Regions from separate parts of the Paenibacillus sp. FSL H8-0261 genome, predicted to be linked through region 2. Evidence: a T-box and tRNA genes for the amino acid it is inferred to sense, from the RefSeq annotation. Region 2 holds a T-box; the other holds one or more tRNA genes.

Region 1 (8,786 bases), 1.7 Mb from region 2:
AGAGGATGACGTCATTGATTTTGCTAAAGCGCTAGTAAGTGTCAAGCGTAATCTTCATTATTGCTCCGTCTGCTGTAATATTACGGATACGGACCCGTGTAAGATATGTCAGGACAAAACTAGAGATCCTTCAGTAATCTGTGTGATCCAAGACTCCAAGGATTTGGTGGCAATAGAACGAACCAAAGAGTTTAATGGGTATTATCACGTTCTTCAGGGTGCGATTTCACCTATGGAAGGTATAGGCCCTGATGATATTCGCTTGAAGGAATTATTGACTCGTTTGAGTGATGAAAGAGTGAGTGAGCTTATCATGGCGACCAACCCCAACATTGAGGGTGAGGCAACGGCGATGTATATTTCTCGTCTAGTTCGGCCTTTTGAGATTAAAATCACCAGAATAGCCCATGGCTTGCCTGTTGGTGGCGATCTTGAATATGCCGACGAGGTTACCTTGTCCAAAGCGTTGGAAGGTCGTCGTGAGCTATTCTAGTAGCTCTAAAGTCGTGTTTTTCAAAAGGAGGCCCCCTGGGCCTCCTTTTTTTGTTCTAAGTTTGTCCCTATCCCGATATGAATGAGAATAACGAGATGTAATTTTGCATCGAAATTATTCTGAGGAGGAATGAGTAATGGGATGGTGGACCTCATTGTGGCGGGGAGCAGATGAAGAACAGGGTAGAAAAGATACGGAGGGCTGGGAAACGTTGCTGGAGGTTCGTAAGGCGCAATCTGAGTGGGAGAGAGCGTACCTAATGTTTGATGAAGCGTTGGGTCAAGATCAAATTGATTATGCTATTTATATTTTAGAGGCAGCAGAGCGTAAGTATCAGATACATCTCAAACATGCAAAGAGCATTGGATTAAATAGCAGTCAGATGTAGGCGCTAACCAAATGGAGATATAGGAGGGATCAACATGCTAAGAATGTTAGCTATAGGAGTACTGGTCATATCGGTTGTATTGTTAAGTGTAATTGTATTCCGGAAAAAACTTGGCTTTGGATGGCTTAGTCTGTTCGGAGCTCATTTGGTACTGGCTGCGCTCACGATATATGTAGTGAATTTCTCGGGTTTAATCACACAAGTTCATATTCCCCTGAATCCCGCAACCATAGGCGCAGTAACGGTTCTTGGTCTTCCAGGCGTAGTAATGTTAATAGGATTAAGAATTATTTTGTTTTAATGCTTGACGTGAGTTTGAAAAATATGATACATTAAGTCTCGCCCCTTTGGACAAGATGTTGATTAACAACTTGCTGAAACGGTAAGCGAAAAAAAGAAATTAAAAAAACGCTTGACGAAAACAAAGGTGCTGTGATATATTATAAAGGTCGCTGCTGACAAGCAACGACAACGAAAGATGAGACATTGATCTTTGAAAACTGAACAACGAGTGAGTGGGAAATCACGAAAGTGAAATCCAAAATTAGAGAATTAATTTTCTCGTCAGATGTTTCAAAATGAGCATATCGCTCTTTTCAATACTAATTGGAGAGTTTGATCCTGGCTCAGGACGAACGCTGGCGGCGTGCCTAATACATGCAAGTCGAGCGGAGTTGTTTTGAAAGCTTGCTTTCAAAACAACTTAGCGGCGGACGGGTGAGTAACACGTAGGCAACCTGCCCCTTAGACTGGGATAACTACCGGAAACGGTAGCTAATACCGGATAATTTCTTTTTTCTCCTGAAGAAAGAATGAAAGACGGAGCAATCTGTCACTGAGGGATGGGCCTGCGGCGCATTAGCTAGTTGGTGGGGTAACGGCCCACCAAGGCGACGATGCGTAGCCGACCTGAGAGGGTGAACGGCCACACTGGGACTGAGACACGGCCCAGACTCCTACGGGAGGCAGCAGTAGGGAATCTTCCGCAATGGACGAAAGTCTGACGGAGCAACGCCGCGTGAGTGATGAAGGTTTTCGGATCGTAAAGCTCTGTTGCCAGGGAAGAACGTCCGGTAGAGTAACTGCTATCGGAGTGACGGTACCTGAGAAGAAAGCCCCGGCTAACTACGTGCCAGCAGCCGCGGTAATACGTAGGGGGCAAGCGTTGTCCGGAATTATTGGGCGTAAAGCGCGCGCAGGCGGTCATTTAAGTCTGGTGTTTAAACCTTGGGCTCAACCTGAGGTCGCACTGGAAACTGGGTGACTTGAGTACAGAAGAGGAAAGTGGAATTCCACGTGTAGCGGTGAAATGCGTAGATATGTGGAGGAACACCAGTGGCGAAGGCGACTTTCTGGGCTGTAACTGACGCTGAGGCGCGAAAGCGTGGGGAGCAAACAGGATTAGATACCCTGGTAGTCCACGCCGTAAACGATGAGTGCTAGGTGTTAGGGGTTTCGATACCCTTGGTGCCGAAGTTAACACAGTAAGCACTCCGCCTGGGGAGTACGGTCGCAAGACTGAAACTCAAAGGAATTGACGGGGACCCGCACAAGCAGTGGAGTATGTGGTTTAATTCGAAGCAACGCGAAGAACCTTACCAGGTCTTGACATCCCTCTGAATCCACTAGAGATAGTGGCGGCCTTCGGGACAGAGGAGACAGGTGGTGCATGGTTGTCGTCAGCTCGTGTCGTGAGATGTTGGGTTAAGTCCCGCAACGAGCGCAACCCTTAACTTTAGTTGCCAGCAGGTAAGGCTGGGCACTCTAGAGTGACTGCCGGTGACAAACCGGAGGAAGGTGGGGATGACGTCAAATCATCATGCCCCTTATGACCTGGGCTACACACGTACTACAATGGCCGGTACAACGGGAAGCGAAACCGCGAGGTGAAGCCAATCCCATCAAAGCCGGTCTCAGTTCGGATTGCAGGCTGCAACTCGCCTGCATGAAGTCGGAATTGCTAGTAATCGCGGATCAGCATGCCGCGGTGAATACGTTCCCGGGTCTTGTACACACCGCCCGTCACACCACGAGAGTTTACAACACCCGAAGTCGGTGGGGTAACCCGCAAGGGAGCCAGCCGCCGAAGGTGGGGTAGATGATTGGGGTGAAGTCGTAACAAGGTAGCCGTATCGGAAGGTGCGGCTGGATCACCTCCTTTCTATGGAGAATCGTCTTCTGCAATGAAGACATTCAAATCGGAAGTTAAACTTCCACAATAGAACCTTAGGGTTCGAACACTCACTCGTGTTCAGTTTTGAAAGAGCAAGTCTCTTTCGTATGCGTTTGGTGGCGATAGCGGAGGGGTTCCACACGTACCCATCCCGAACACGACCGTTAAGCCCTCCAGCGCCGATGGTACTTGGACCGAAGGGTCCTGGGAGAGTAGGACGCCGCCAAGCGGACAACCATTCTTTGGTTGATTCACAATGTTATATATGTTATATGGGCTTTTAGCTCAGTTGGTTAGAGCGCACCTCTGATAAGGGTGAGGTCGGTGGTTCGAGTCCACCAAGGCCCACCATATAACTTTATATCTTTTATGGGGCCATAGCTCAGCTGGGAGAGCGCCTGCCTTGCAAGCAGGAGGTCAGCGGTTCGATCCCGCTTGGCTCCACCATAATTTTTAATTCAATACCTTCTTTAAACATTGATCCTTGAAAACTGGATACCGAAACGAATTTGCGTTTTAGAACATCTTTTAGCAACTTGTGCAAACAAGTAAATGTTATTAGTGAGATTTTTCTTAGGAAAAATCAAGGTTAAGCTAATAAGAGCACACGGAGGATGCCTAGGCGCCAGGAGCCGACGAAGGACGTGGCGAACAACGAAACTGCCTCGGGGAGCTGTAAGCAAGCTTTGATCCGGGGGTGTCCGAATGGGGAAACCCAGCTGTGGTAATTCGCAGTTACTCATCTCTGAACACATAGGAGATGTAGAGGCAGACCAGGGGAACTGAAACATCTAAGTACCCTGAGGAAGAGAAAACAATAGTGATTCCGTCAGTAGCGGCGAGCGAACGCGGAACAGCCTAAACCTAAGAGCTTGCTCTTAGGGGTTGTGGGACGTCTCACATGGAGTTACAAAGGAATATGGTAGGTGAAGAGGTCTGGAAAGGCCCGCGATAGAGGTAAAAGCCCTGTAACCTAAACTGTGTTCTCTCCGAGACGGATCCCGAGTAGTGCGGGGCACGTGAAACCCCGTATGAATCCAGCAGGACCATCTGCTAAGGCTAAATACTACCTGGCGACCGATAGTGAAACAGTACCGTGAGGGAAAGGTGAAAAGCACCCCGGAAGGGGAGTGAAATAGAACCTGAAACCGTGTGCTTACAAAAAGTCAGAGCCCTATTAATGGGTGATGGCGTGCCTTTTGTAGAATGAACCGGCGAGTTACGTTTAACATGCAAGGTTAAGTCGAGAAGACGGAGCCGCAGCGAAAGCGAGTCTGAATAGGGCGATTTAGTATGTGGACGTAGACCCGAAACCGTGTGATCTACCCCTGTCCAGGGTGAAGGTGCGGTAACACGCACTGGAGGCCCGAACCCACGCATGTTGAAAAATGCGGGGATGAGGTGGGGGTAGCGGAGAAATTCCAATCGAACTCGGAGATAGCTGGTTCTCCCCGAAATAGCTTTAGGGCTAGCCTCGGTATAAGAGTAGTGGAGGTAGAGCACTGATTGGGTGCGGGGTCCGCAAGGATTACCAAGCTCAGTCAAACTCCGAATGCCATATACTTATTGCCGGGAGTCAGACAGTGAGTGCTAAGATCCATTGTCAAAAGGGAAACAGCCCAGACCATCAGCTAAGGTCCCCAAGTGTGTGTTAAGTGGGAAAGGATGTGGAGTTGCACAGACAACCAGGATGTTGGCTTAGAAGCAGCCACCATTGAAAGAGTGCGTAATAGCTCACTGGTCGAGTGACTCTGCGCCGAAAATGTAACGGGGCTAAACACACCACCGAAGCTATGGCTAGATACGTATGTATCTGGGGTAGGGGAGCGTTGTATGTGGGTTGAAGGTGTACCGTAAGGAGCGCTGGACAGCATACAAGTGAGAATGCCGGTATGAGTAACGAAAAGATCAGTGAGAATCTGATCCGCCGAAAGCCCAAGGTTTCCTGAGGAAGGCTCGTCCGCTCAGGGTAAGTCGGGACCTAAGGCGAGGCCGAAAGGCGTAGTCGAAGGACAACAGTTTGAAATTACTGTACCACCGTAATCCGCTATGAGCGATGGGGTGACGCAGGAGGGTAGTGACGCGGACTGATGGATATGTCCGTCTAAGCAGTGAGGCTGATGTGTAGGCAAATCCGCACATCGTTAAGGCTGGGCTGTGATGGGGAGCGAAAATTGTAGTAGCGAAGGTCATGATCTCACACTGCCAAGAAAAGCCTCTAGCCAGGAGAAGGTGCCCGTACCGCAAACCGACACAGGTAGGCGAGAAGAGAATTCTAAGGCGCGCGGAAGAACTCTCGTTAAGGAACTCGGCAAAATGACCCCGTAACTTCGGGAGAAGGGGTGCCCCGGTAGTGTGAATAGCACGAGGGGGCCGCAGTGAAAAGGCCCAAGCGACTGTTTAGCAAAAACACAGGTCTGTGCGAAGCCGCAAGGCGAAGTATACGGGCTGACGCCTGCCCGGTGCTGGAAGGTTAAGGGGAGTGGTTAGGGGTAACCCGAAGCTATGAACCGAAGCCCCAGTAAACGGCGGCCGTAACTATAACGGTCCTAAGGTAGCGAAATTCCTTGTCAGGTAAATTCTGACCCGCACGAATGGCGTAACGACTTGGGCGCTGTCTCAACGAGAGATCCGGTGAAATTTTAATACCTGTGAAGATGCAGGTTACCCGCGACAAGACGGAAAGACCCCATGGAGCTTTACTGCAGCTTGATATTGAATTTGGGTACGATCTGTACAGGATAGGTGGGAGCCGTAGAAATCGGAGCGCAAGCTTCGGTGGAGGCGCCGTTGGGATACCACCCTGATCGTATCTAGGTTCTAACCTAGTACCCTTACCGGGTACGGGGACCGTGTCAGGCGGGCAGTTTGACTGGGGCGGTCGCCTCCTAAAGAGTAACGGAGGCGTTCCAAGGTTCCCTCAGAATGGTTGGAAATCATTCGAAGAGTGCAAAGGCATAAGGGAGCTTGACTGCGAGACCTACAAGTCGAGCAGGGACGAAAGTCGGACTTAGTGATCCGGTGGTACCGCATGGAAGGGCCATCGCTCAACGGATAAAAGCTACCCTGGGGATAACAGGCTTATCTCCCCCAAGAGTCCACATCGACGGGGAGGTTTGGCACCTCGATGTCGGCTCATCGCATCCTGGGGCTGAAGTAGGTCCCAAGGGTTGGGCTGTTCGCCCATTAAAGCGGTACGCGAGCTGGGTTCAGAACGTCGTGAGACAGTTCGGTCCCTATCTGTCGTGGGCGCAGGAAATTTGAGAGGAGCTGTCCTTAGTACGAGAGGACCGGGATGGACGTACCGCTGGTGCACCAGTTGTTTCGCCAGAAGCATGGCTGGGTAGCTACGTACGGACGGGATAAGCGCTGAAAGCATCTAAGCGTGAAGCCCCCCTCAAGATGAGATTTCCCAATTAGTAAGACCCCTTGAAGACGACGAGGTAGATAGGTTGGAGGTGGAAGTGCAGTAATGCATGGAGCTGACCAATACTAATCGGTCGAGGGCTTATCCTATACTTAAAATGCAAATTCAATTCGGATTCAGTTTTCAGGGAGTCAAATTCCTGTTTGGATTGCTGTGGTACTGATATCGTTTGGAGAGATACCCAAGTGGCTATAAGGGGACCCTCTGCTAAGGGGTTAGACTGCGTAAGCGGTGCGTGGGTTCGAATCCCACTCTCTCCGCCATTTTCAATCCATAGCATTTCTAATTATTGTGGCGGTGTAGCTCAGCTGGCTAGAGCGTACGGTTCATACCCGTGAGGTCGGGGGTTCGATCCCCTTCGCCGCTACCATAATACCTGGAGGCTTAGCTCAGCTGGGAGAGCATCTGCCTTACAAGCAGAGGGTCGGGGGTTCGATCCCCTCAGCCTCCACCATTATTACTTTTTTAGAATTACTTTTTACACCGTGCCGGTGTAGCTCAACTGGTAGAGCAACTGACTTGTAATCAGTAGGTTGGGGGTTCAAGTCCTCTCGCCGGCACCATTATTATCAATGCGGAACCGTGGTGTAGTTGGCCTAACATGCCTGCCTGTCACGCAGGAGATCGCGAGTTCGAATCTCGTCGGTTCCGCCATTTTTTTCCACAAGACTAGGGTGGGAAGTTTAATGCTACCACTTTATTTTTATGTCAATTTAATATGGCTCGATAGCTCAGTCGGTAGAGCAGAGGACTGAAAATCCTCGTGTCGGCGGTTCGAATCCGTCTCGAGCCACTTTTCCCTGGGGGATTAGCGAAGTGGCCAAACGCATCAGACTGTAAATCTGCTCACGTACGTGTTCGGTGGTTCGAATCCATCATCCCCCACCATTTATGAGCCATTAGCTCAGTTGGTAGAGCACCTGACTTTTAATCAGGGTGTCGAAGGTTCGAGTCCTTCATGGCTCATCCCAAACAGAAAGTCATCACCTTATGGTGGTGGCTTTTTTTGTGTTTTATGGTTGTATTATAGTAGCGCGCTACTGTAGCGATTAACATAATATAAGAGAATATGCTAAAATAGGCGAAAAGAGCAAAAGTGGTGGAGCATGGTGACTATGGATAGTGAGACATTGCGGAAAAAATTAGAGCAGCTCACCGGAAAGAGAACCGGAATCAAGCAGTTAGGGAGGCAGCATTCAGCTTCTCTTTTTAGCATGGGATTAGAAGGACAGGATCAGCTGGTAATCCATGAGGGTCATCTCTGGGCACCTTTGTATGAGAGTGACGGACGTATAACCGCTGTCTGGGTAGAAATGGAGGGGCTCACCTCTCTGGAAGTACAACTGGTCAACTATGCAGTTCGAAATTTTGCTATTGCACTTAAAGCTACAGGGCTTAGAGAAGAAGGTGAAGTGGAGGCGCGGCAGCTTGGCGCTTGGTTGAACACGGAGCTAGAGCAAGAGAAGAATGACACTGAAATTCCCGATGAGATCACCCTAAAGGGACGTCTGTTCGGAGATATGATTCCATTCCTCCTAAGTAGTGAGATTGCTCATAGTCCACAGATCTCTTATCGTTCACTGATGAAATTATTGCGTAGCTATTTTGAGAACGAAATTCTGCTTATTCCCCTTCAAGAGAAGGAATGGTTAATTTTAGCTCGTAAAGAATTACTTACGGGCGGGGATGATAAGGATGATGAAGAAGAGAGTGTAGATGATCTTCTAGCACAGACTAGTATGGGGTTACATGAGCTGATAGCTAGTGAATGGGTAGGGGTATTCCATTTGGCAGTAGCTCCGGCTATAGTCCCTGTTAAGGGATTGACTGGATCTGTAGCTTTGCTCAGGGAGACGATTGTACTCGGTCGTATTTTTCAAGTAGGAGAGTATATTCATTTACCTTGGGAACTGCATTTGGAACGTCTGGTTAACAGCATTCCTGATGTACGCCGCAAACAGTTGCTTGGACAAATTGGTGACTACTCCTCTGTACTATCAGATAAAGAAATGCTGCTGACTTTGGAGACCTTTTTTGAGATGGACTGTAATGTAAGTGAAACCGCCAAGAAGTTGTATATCCATCGAAATACGCTGCTTTACCGTCTGGATAAGATAAAACAAGAGACCGGAGCAGATGTACGAAGCTTTGGGGACGCTGCTATTGTTAAGCTTACTATGCTTTTGTATAAAGTGACGAAAAGGAAATAGGTTTTTTGTGAACCTTACAAATAGCCATAGTGTCCCGACTGGGGTAATATAAATGTACAAGGAAACAGAATTTTTATATTAACTAATTAATAATT
Region 2 (8,786 bases):
CCAATTGTTAGTTTGGAGTGTGTAAGGAATCTGATAATAGGCCGCAGGAAAAATGATCTTACCCTCTACAGCGGGTTCAGTCATTTGCAGCTGTAGCGTTCCTTGAGCTATCGTTAGCGGAACTTCTGCACTGAGCTCAATTATTTTTTCTTCAAGGGGGTTGAGTGTAAGGTTTGCGAAAGCCTTCGTGTCCACCGGAAAGCTGTATCCTTCAGCGGCTTTAACGGTAAACTCATAAGCAGGCAAAGTAATCGCCTTGTTGCCGCTATTTTTTACTCGAAATTGCAGCGTCCACTTCGCGGTGCCGTTGTCGGCATAGACATTGGCGCTTTTTAACTGCGTCTCGACAGTATTATTGTTGAGCGTAAGCTTCTTGATGACATTGCTAGCTACGACAAGATCTGGTGTGGTAGCAGCGGGAAGGTTATAGGTGACGATGGGCAAAGCTATTTTTAATGAGGTATCTTCTCCAGCAAACTGCAGAGTCATATTGTCTGTCTTCATATAAGAGGGAATTTCCGTCATGTAGTAGATCGTCTTTTTTTCCTGTGGCTGTACTTTGTAGTTACTGCTCGCATCATCAAGCGTTAATTCAAATACAGATCCACCTGCAGATGCGAGGTATCCCTTAAGTCCAGGATCACTTAGCACTTTGGTTCCTTGATTGGTTAAGCTCACACCTACTTTGGCGTATACCTTACCGTTATATTTGTAAATTTGCAGACTTTCCGTTTTGGTTGTTACGGGCTGATTATTCAAGGTTATCTTTTTACTTTGGCCTCTAGCGACCGCTTGTGAAAAAGCCACAGGCAAGGTGAAGGACCCCAGCTTTTTTTGATAATCGGTACTGCTGAAATCCCAACCGAATACTGAAATCTTCACTCCATTTAAAGATGTGGATTTACCGACGTTTGCGTAATAGGTTACGGTTTGACTGCTTTTGGAGGGGATAGATTTGATGGTTGCACTGCTGGTTACTGGGCTTCCTTGGATAACGGTTCCTCCTGCAGTAGTTACTTTAGAGAAATAGTCCACAAGATTGATGCTGCTTCCGCTCCCATTGTTATAGCTGAGGGTGTATGTAAGAATATTGCCGCCATCCTGAGTCAAAAAGCCAACATCGGTCAGCTTCACACTAAAGTTACTCTTTAAAGCTATCGAGCCGAGTTTATCCAGAGTGGATGCAGTGGTGGCAGTTGCTGTTTTGGTGGATGAAGTAGTCGTTGATGCCGCGTATGCTCCATACGCTGAAGCTTGACTCAGAACTGCTGCGCTAAGTATGATCACAGCTACTTTTGTTCTTCGTGCATGCATGTAATTCCCTCCCGGTATGAAAGTCCTTGTATTTTGAAGGTGATTTATGATTGAGTACAACCATGCCTTCTTAATAATGGAAATTATCAAGCTCCGCTGAACGTTAGCTGAAAAAAAGTCCCCAAAATGGCTCTGAACCTTAAAGCCAGCTTAAAGCCAGATAAAAATTGCCCTAATTATGCTTGAACTTGTCAAAACGACAGATTTTGCATATAATAAACAGACATATCTCTTGCATAAAAGAGATACCTGACAATTAGATTGAATTGTAAAATGCAGTGATGGAGAAGAGTACACAGTGCCTGACTTACAGGGAGGAGACGCCGGTGATTGAGAGCGTTTCTAGGATACAGAGCTGTCGAAGTTCACTCCGGAGCAGTTCCTTGAATTCCTTAAGATTGCCTTGTAAGGAAGCGTAGGGGAAACCGGTCACAGACCGTTATTTCTGTATAAAGTGAGATAGGTATCTGTCCAGCCAAAAGAGGGAATGAAGCTCTTAAGGGGAACAGATCAGCTTGTCTAACAAGGGTGGTACCACGGTCTTTTCGTCCCTTACCGGGAGGAAAGGCCTTTTTTTGTTGAACTAGACAATGATTGAAGGGGGCTGTACACGGCCATGAAAGAGAAGTTGGAAGCATTGAAGGTTGAGGCGCTGGCTAAGTTGCAGGAGGTTATGGATCCACAGGTTTTGAATGACCTAAGAGTGAAATATCTCGGTAAAAAAGGCGAGCTTACAGAAGTTCTACGTGGTATGGGAGGACTTAGTGCTGAGGAGCGTCCGGTTATCGGGCAAGTAGCGAATCAGGTGCGTAGTGCCATTGAGGAGATTATTGGAGCGAAGCAAGAGGCTTTTCAACAGCAAGAGACTCAGCAACGTCTGCAGGCTGAAAAAGTAGACGTAACCCTGCCGGGTCGCCGCATGCAGCAAGGGGGCGTTCACCCGCTTAGCAGAGTGGTTCAGGAAATTGAGGATATTTTCATTGGTATGGGCTACCGTGTGGCTGAAGGTCCGGAAGTGGAGACCGATTATTATAACTTTGAAGCCCTAAATCTGCCTAAAAATCACCCGGCACGCGATATGCAGGATTCCTTTTATTTAACGGATGACCTGCTTATGCGTACTCAAACGTCTCCGGTACAGATTCGTACTATGCAGGCTATGAACGGTGAAGTTCCAGTTAAAATCATTTGCCCGGGTAAAGTATTCCGCCGCGATGATGACGATGCAACGCATTCCTTCCAGTTCCATCAAATAGAAGGTTTGGTTATCGGAAGCAACATTCGGATGAGTGATCTGAAAGGCACCTTGCAGCAATTTGTACAAGAGATGTTCGGCCCGAATACAGACATTCGTCTTCGTCCGAGCTTCTTCCCATTCACCGAGCCAAGCGTTGAAGTGGATGTAAGCTGCTTCAAATGTGGCGGCGATGGCTGCAGACTGTGCAAGCAAAGCGGATGGTTAGAAATCCTTGGCGCCGGCATGGTGCATCCAAATGTTCTGAAAATGGGTGGCTATGATCCTGCTAAGTATAGCGGCTTCGCATTTGGTATGGGTGTTGAGCGGATTGCTATGCTTAAATATGGCATCGATGACATCCGTCATTTCTATAACAACGATATGAGTTTTGTAAAGCAGTTCAAGGGCGTTTAGATTTTTGGTGGGCGAGCTGGCTGACGGGTTAGGAGTAAGTAGCAATTGGGTTACTGATCTTGCTTAATAAAAGACTATTAATAGAAGGAACGGAGAGAAATTTTGGAACTGTAGAAGCGCCAGCGTTCGCCTTTATCCTCGGATTTCTACCGCGAGAAGTGGTTTTAATCAGGAAATCTGAGGATAACAGCGATCGGAAGTCCAATATTTTTCGTAGTGACTGCTCTAAATAGGACGGTTATGAAGCTTTGATCGAGTAATCCTAAATTGTACTACTCCCACAGGAAGCAGATCGAACGGCAAGTAGATAAATACATCTGAAACATAAAGGAAGTGAGCGGACATGAAAGTATCAACCGGATGGTTGGCTGATTATACATCGATTGAAGGAGTAACCGCCGAAAAGCTAGCGGAGAAGATTACCGCTGCCGGCATTGAAATTGACGGAGTAGAGCGCCGCAATAAAGGGATTTCCGGCATCGTAACCGGCTATGTGAAATCGAAAGAAAAGCATCCTGATGCGGATAAACTGAACGTATGTATCGTGGATGCAGGTCAAGGTGAAGATCTGCAAATCGTCTGTGGCGCAAAGAATGTAGCTGCGGGACAAACCGTTCCTGTAGCTCTTGTTGGCGCTAAGCTGCCAGGGCTGGATATCAAAAAAGCGAAGCTGCGCGGGGTATTATCACAAGGGATGATCTGCTCGGCTAAAGAATTGGGACTCAATGATAAATTGCTTCCTAAAGAGCAGCAAGAAGGAATTCTTGTACTTCCTGAAGGTACAGAGATCGGTCAAGATATTTCAAAGTTGCTGGGTCTAGATGATGAAATTCTGGAATTCGATCTGACTCCGAACCGTTCAGACTGTCTAAGTATGATTGGTGCTGCTTATGAAGTGAGCGCGATTCTTGGACGTGACATCAAATTACCTGATCCTGCGAGTGAAATGATTGAGATCAGCGGAGCAGCTGCTCAATCTATTTCCGTTAAGATTGAGAATGAAGAACATTGCAGTCATTACGCAGTTCGTTATATCTCAGGTGTTAAACCTGCAGCATCCCCGCTGTGGATTCAGAATCGTCTGATGGCGGCAGGGATTCGTCCAATTAACAACATCGTAGACATCACTAACTATGTGATGCTCGAATACGGACAGCCGCTTCATGCTTTTGATGCAGATAAAATAGAAGGCGGAGAACTCGGCGTTCGTCTTGCTCATGAAGGTGAAGTCCTGACTACACTTGATGGCCAAGAACGGAAGCTTGAGCCACATATGCTCGTTATCGCTGATGGTGCTAAGGCTGTAGCTCTGGCTGGAGTAATGGGAGGTCTGGATACGGAAGTTACTGCTGAGACGGTAAATCTCGTTCTGGAATCCGCTAAGTTTGACGGAGGAACCGTTCGTAAAACCTCGCGTCAACTGGGACTTCGCTCGGAAGCATCGCTTCGTTTCGAGAAAGAAGTGGATCCAAATGCAGTGATCCCTGCATTGAATCGCGCTGCAGTACTTATTGCGCGTTATGCTGGCGGATCTGTGTATGAAGGAATTGTGCAAGCAGGAACAGTCGGAGGAGAAGAGAAGGTACTTACTTTGTCCTTGGAGAAGCTGAACCGTTATCTCGGAACAGATCTGTCCTTGCTAGAAGTGAAGACATTGTTTGGTCGTCTACATTTCAAATGCGGGGATACCGCACAAGGATTGATCGAAGTTCAGGTGCCAACTAGACGTGGCGATATCAGCTATGATGTTGACCTTATCGAAGAAATTGCTCGTTTGTACGGGTATGACAATATTCCAACGACTCTGATTGAAGGTGTTACAACGCCAGGCGCATTGACGCATAAGCAATCACTCCGCCGTGAACTGCGTCGCCTGTTGTCACATGGCGGTTATCAGGAAGTGATGGGTTACTCCTTCATCCAGCCGAAACAAAGCAAAATGTTCCCTGAGTTATCAGAAGGCTCACAAGCGGTTAAATTGGCTATGCCAATGAGTGAAGAACGCAGTGTACTGCGTACTAGCCTTCTGCCACAACTATTGGATATTGCTAGCTATAATACCAACCGTCGTCAAAGCGATCTAGCGTTGTTTGAAATCGGCAATGTCTTCTTCACAGATGAAGAACAGTTGACTCGTCAGCCGCGTGAACTGCCGGTGCTGGGGTTGTTGCTTAGCGGTAGCCTAACCGTGAAGCAATGGAACGTTTCTGCACAGCCTGTAGATTTCTTTGATTTGAAGGGTGCGCTGGAATCTGTATTTGCTTATTTGGGTCTTACAGACAGAATTATCTACGAGGGAGATAGTCCAGAAGGGTATCATCCTGGACGTTCCGCATCGGTATATTTAGTCGGAGACGAGGGTCGTGTGAAGATTGGAACTATGGGCCAGCTTCATCCGGAACTGCAAAGAGAGCTTGATCTAGTGGATACTTATGTAGCTGAGATTCTATTGCAGCCGCTGTATGATAACACGCAAAGCCGTCTGCAATATAATGAGCTTCCACGTTTCCCAGGTATGGAACGGGATATTGCAGTGGTTGTAGATTCAACTGTACCAGCAGGCGATCTGCTAGCTTCCATCCGTGCAAACGGAGGAACTTTGCTGCAATCCGTACAGGTATTCGACGTGTACACTGGTGGCAAGTTAGAGAGTGGAAAGAAGAGTATTGCGATCTCACTGCTGTATCGTCACGGTGAACATACATTGACAGATGAAGAGGTTGGAGAGGTGCATGATAAGCTATTATCAGTCCTTCAACAAACTTTTGGTGCAGAATTAAGAAAATAGCAGGAATTGTGTAAAGCCGCAGCGAATCCATTTAGAAACTGAGATTCGCTGCGGCTTTTTCTGGGTAGAGTGAAATGCGGAGGATATCAGCGAGAATCTATTGATTACAAGGGATTTTGCCAAATGCTTAAGAAAAAAGCTACAATAGAAACAGTAAGACTAACTTAGAATCCGCACACATACAAAGGAGGGCACAACTGTGGCTATGGACCGGACACGTGTCGCCGTGGAGATATACGGAACTTCCTATAAACTCGTCGGAAGCAGCACTGAATATATGAAACAAGTGGCCCGTTATGTTGACGAACATATGCGCACGATTTCTAAATCACACAACAGACTGGATACGCCGCGCATAGCGGTGCTTGCAGCAGTACATATGGCGGAGCAGGCTATTCAGGTTCAGGATTTTAAAAATGAACTCAACATGATGACAGGTGAACGCAGTGAACTGCGATTGGAAGTATCTCGCCTGCTGGAGGTTCAGCGGGAGCGACAAGAAGAATATGAACGCCTTGAAGCGGCGGCTAAAGAAGAAGCTACACGACTGATTGCTGCGGTTGAAGAAGAGCGCAAGCGTCATCTGGAAATTCAGGAGAATGAGCGTAAAGTACATGCTAACCAGCTGCAAGAGGCAACCCAAGCGGCTGAAGCCGCACGAGAGAAGCTGGAAGAGGAGCTGTTTGCGCGTGAGCTGGAGTTGCAGGAACTGCGGGCAAGTTATGAGGCTGAACAGTCTGCTATGCGTGAGAATCATCGAGAGGAACTAGCGAAAGCAGAAGCCATCCGTCTACAGCAGTTGGAAGAGCAGAAGGCAGCGCATTTGCAAGAGCTGGAGAACATCCGTGAGACGCTGACTAAGGAGAATTCAGACTCCTTGTCTGCTCTGGAGCTTGAGTTAACCGAGACCAGGTCAACCTTAGAGAAACAGCTTGAGGAAACCAAATCAACATTAGGTAAGGAACTCGAGAAGACGAAGTTGACACTGGGTAAGGAGCTTGAGAGCACGACAACGAAGCTAAGCAAGGAATTGGCTGAAGAACGGGAAGCTTTACAACGGGAGCTTGCTAAGAATAAGGAACTTCGTCAGTCACAAGGTACTCAGGAACATAGACATAAGCAAAACATTCAAGAGCTCGAGAAACAGCTGGCTGAGCTTCGTGGTGGAACAGGACAACTTCAGTCTAGACTCCGTTCGGCTGAAGCCAGTCTTAAGAGTGAACGAGATGCTCGTCAGACGCTGCTCGGACAATATGAAGCGGTGGTTAAACGTGAAGAACAGCTCAGTGAGGAGCTGCGTACTGCTACTGAGCTAGGCACGCTGTTGAATGAAGAGCTGGAAGAATTGCGCCAGCGTTATCAGCAGTCTCAGAATGAAGCATCAGAGCTGCGGAAGTCACTACAGGAAACGAATGACAATCTGCACCGTGTTCAGGAAGAACTCGCTGGATCTATGGCGGAGGCAGCAAATTGGCAGGAGCTCTCGGATAAACGGATGGAAGATATTAGTGAGCTTGAAATGAACCTACTGGAGACCGAAGAGAAATCTTTGGCGCTTCAAAAGGAGATTGAGATCCTTCGTGGTCAAGCGGATGGATTAGTACAACAGTTAGATCGGGAAGCTCAGCTTCGTACAGATGCAGAACACGAAACTGCAGCACTCCGTGAACAAGGTGGACAGGTTAAGAAGGAACTGTCTGCACTTCGTGAACGCTATGAGGAACTGATCTCTCAATATGATGAAGTGCTGCAAGATGGAGAACGTCTGCAGGAAAGATATCAACTGCTGCAAGAAGAAGGCGAAGAGACAGCTCGACGCTTAGAAGAATTGTCTGAAGCTAGCCTTGAGGCCGCTGCTACTGTTGCAGAGCAGCAGGATGTTCTGAGGGAAGCAGAGGCGTACGGCGCTTCATGGAAGCAAAAGTACGAGGAATTATTCGAGCGACAGCAGCAGTGGAGTGATTTGGAAGCGAAGCTGCGTGAAGAGATAGATATTTGGCAGCAGGAGGCCGGTGAGGCTGAGGCTAAGCAGAAATCTATTGAACGTGAACGCAGTGAGGTGCTTCAGCAGCTTGGTGAAGTCGGCGAGAATTATGAATTGGCCCAAGGACAACTTCGTCTGCTACAGGTCCAGTTTGAGATGCATCAGAATGAGCTACAGAAGATGACGGATGAGCATCGTAATCTTCAAGAGGAATATGCCAAGCTTCAGAATGAATATAATGAATGGATTCAACTGATCGAACAGGACAGTTGAATGTCGGATGCAAGAAAGGGGGCTGTACCTGATGTGTAGAGAGATCTATTTCAGGTCAGCCCTCTTTGTTTAATATATTCGAAAGAATAAGTTTCACACCATGTCTTATATTTCTCACTTAAATAAAAAGCCGATCGTCAGGGCAATTCCCTACGATCGGCTTTTTAATGATTCATCTATTCCACAATGATTTTTGCGTTCATACCGCTATGTCCGGATCCACACATAATCGAACAGGTCATTTCGAATGTGCCGGCTTCCTCTGGAACAATTACTTTCGAGGACTTTTTGCTATTAAGCTGGAGTTCGAATTCAGGGATAAGGATACCGTGATTGCCGCTATCGTTTTTAAAAATAATTTTGACGGGTACACCTTTTTTTAGATGATATTCTTCCTGATCAAAGCTGTAATTCGTAGCTGTAATTGTAAGTTCTGTTTCTGCCTCGATCTCCGGCTCCGATGTGTTAGCATTGCCAGCAGCACTATCATTGCTGTTTCCACAGGCTGTAAGTGCTATAACGAACACAATTGAAAGTAGAATTGCAAATTTTTTAATGATCCAAACCTCCTCCCAAGAAGTCCAAGCATAGTGAAAATGTGACAATTATGTAGACATCATAACTTAAAATTTAAGTAAGCGCTTTGATTAAATGTGAAAAATCCGTGAACAAGGGAGACTGTTCAAACTTTGTCGTAAATTGCAAATAAATGATGAAAATATAACTAAAATTTATTATAATGAAAGCTATTACATTAACGTACAAAAGTAGGGGAT

Evidence for each region. The T-box of region 2 lies ahead of pheS (phenylalanine--tRNA ligase subunit alpha). A T-box ahead of a tRNA ligase gene usually reads a tRNA of that ligase, here a tRNA-Phe.
Region 1: it has a tRNA-Phe gene. The T-box ahead of pheS (phenylalanine--tRNA ligase subunit alpha) is inferred to sense a tRNA for this amino acid. The anticodon was not compared.

What each region holds. Positions count from the first base shown of each region.
Region 1 is NZ_CP150297.1:139,085-147,870, forward strand. It holds gene recR (recombination mediator RecR) at 1-493, shown strand, start outside; gene MHI27_RS00655 (DUF2508 family protein) at 630-881, shown strand; gene MHI27_RS00660 (pro-sigmaK processing inhibitor BofA family protein) at 925-1,182, shown strand; rRNA gene MHI27_RS00665 (16S ribosomal RNA) at 1,485-3,042, shown strand; rRNA gene rrf (5S ribosomal RNA) at 3,167-3,283, shown strand; tRNA gene MHI27_RS00675 (tRNA-Ile) at 3,329-3,405, shown strand; tRNA gene MHI27_RS00680 (tRNA-Ala) at 3,426-3,501, shown strand; rRNA gene MHI27_RS00685 (23S ribosomal RNA) at 3,642-6,570, shown strand; tRNA gene MHI27_RS00690 (tRNA-Ser) at 6,653-6,744, shown strand; tRNA gene MHI27_RS00695 (tRNA-Met) at 6,775-6,851, shown strand; tRNA gene MHI27_RS00700 (tRNA-Val) at 6,860-6,935, shown strand; tRNA gene MHI27_RS00705 (tRNA-Thr) at 6,969-7,044, shown strand; tRNA gene MHI27_RS00710 (tRNA-Asp) at 7,058-7,135, shown strand; tRNA gene MHI27_RS00715 (tRNA-Phe) at 7,202-7,274, shown strand; tRNA gene MHI27_RS00720 (tRNA-Tyr) at 7,284-7,369, shown strand; tRNA gene MHI27_RS00725 (tRNA-Lys) at 7,375-7,447, shown strand; gene MHI27_RS00730 (CdaR family transcriptional regulator) at 7,597-8,691, shown strand.
Region 2 is NZ_CP150297.1:1,859,447-1,868,232, forward strand. It holds gene MHI27_RS08120 (hypothetical protein) at 1-1,314, opposite strand, end outside; T-box leader at 1,584-1,870, shown strand; gene pheS (phenylalanine--tRNA ligase subunit alpha) at 1,931-2,965, shown strand; gene pheT (phenylalanine--tRNA ligase subunit beta) at 3,309-5,753, shown strand; gene MHI27_RS08135 (hypothetical protein) at 5,953-8,010, shown strand; gene MHI27_RS08140 (cupredoxin domain-containing protein) at 8,187-8,615, opposite strand.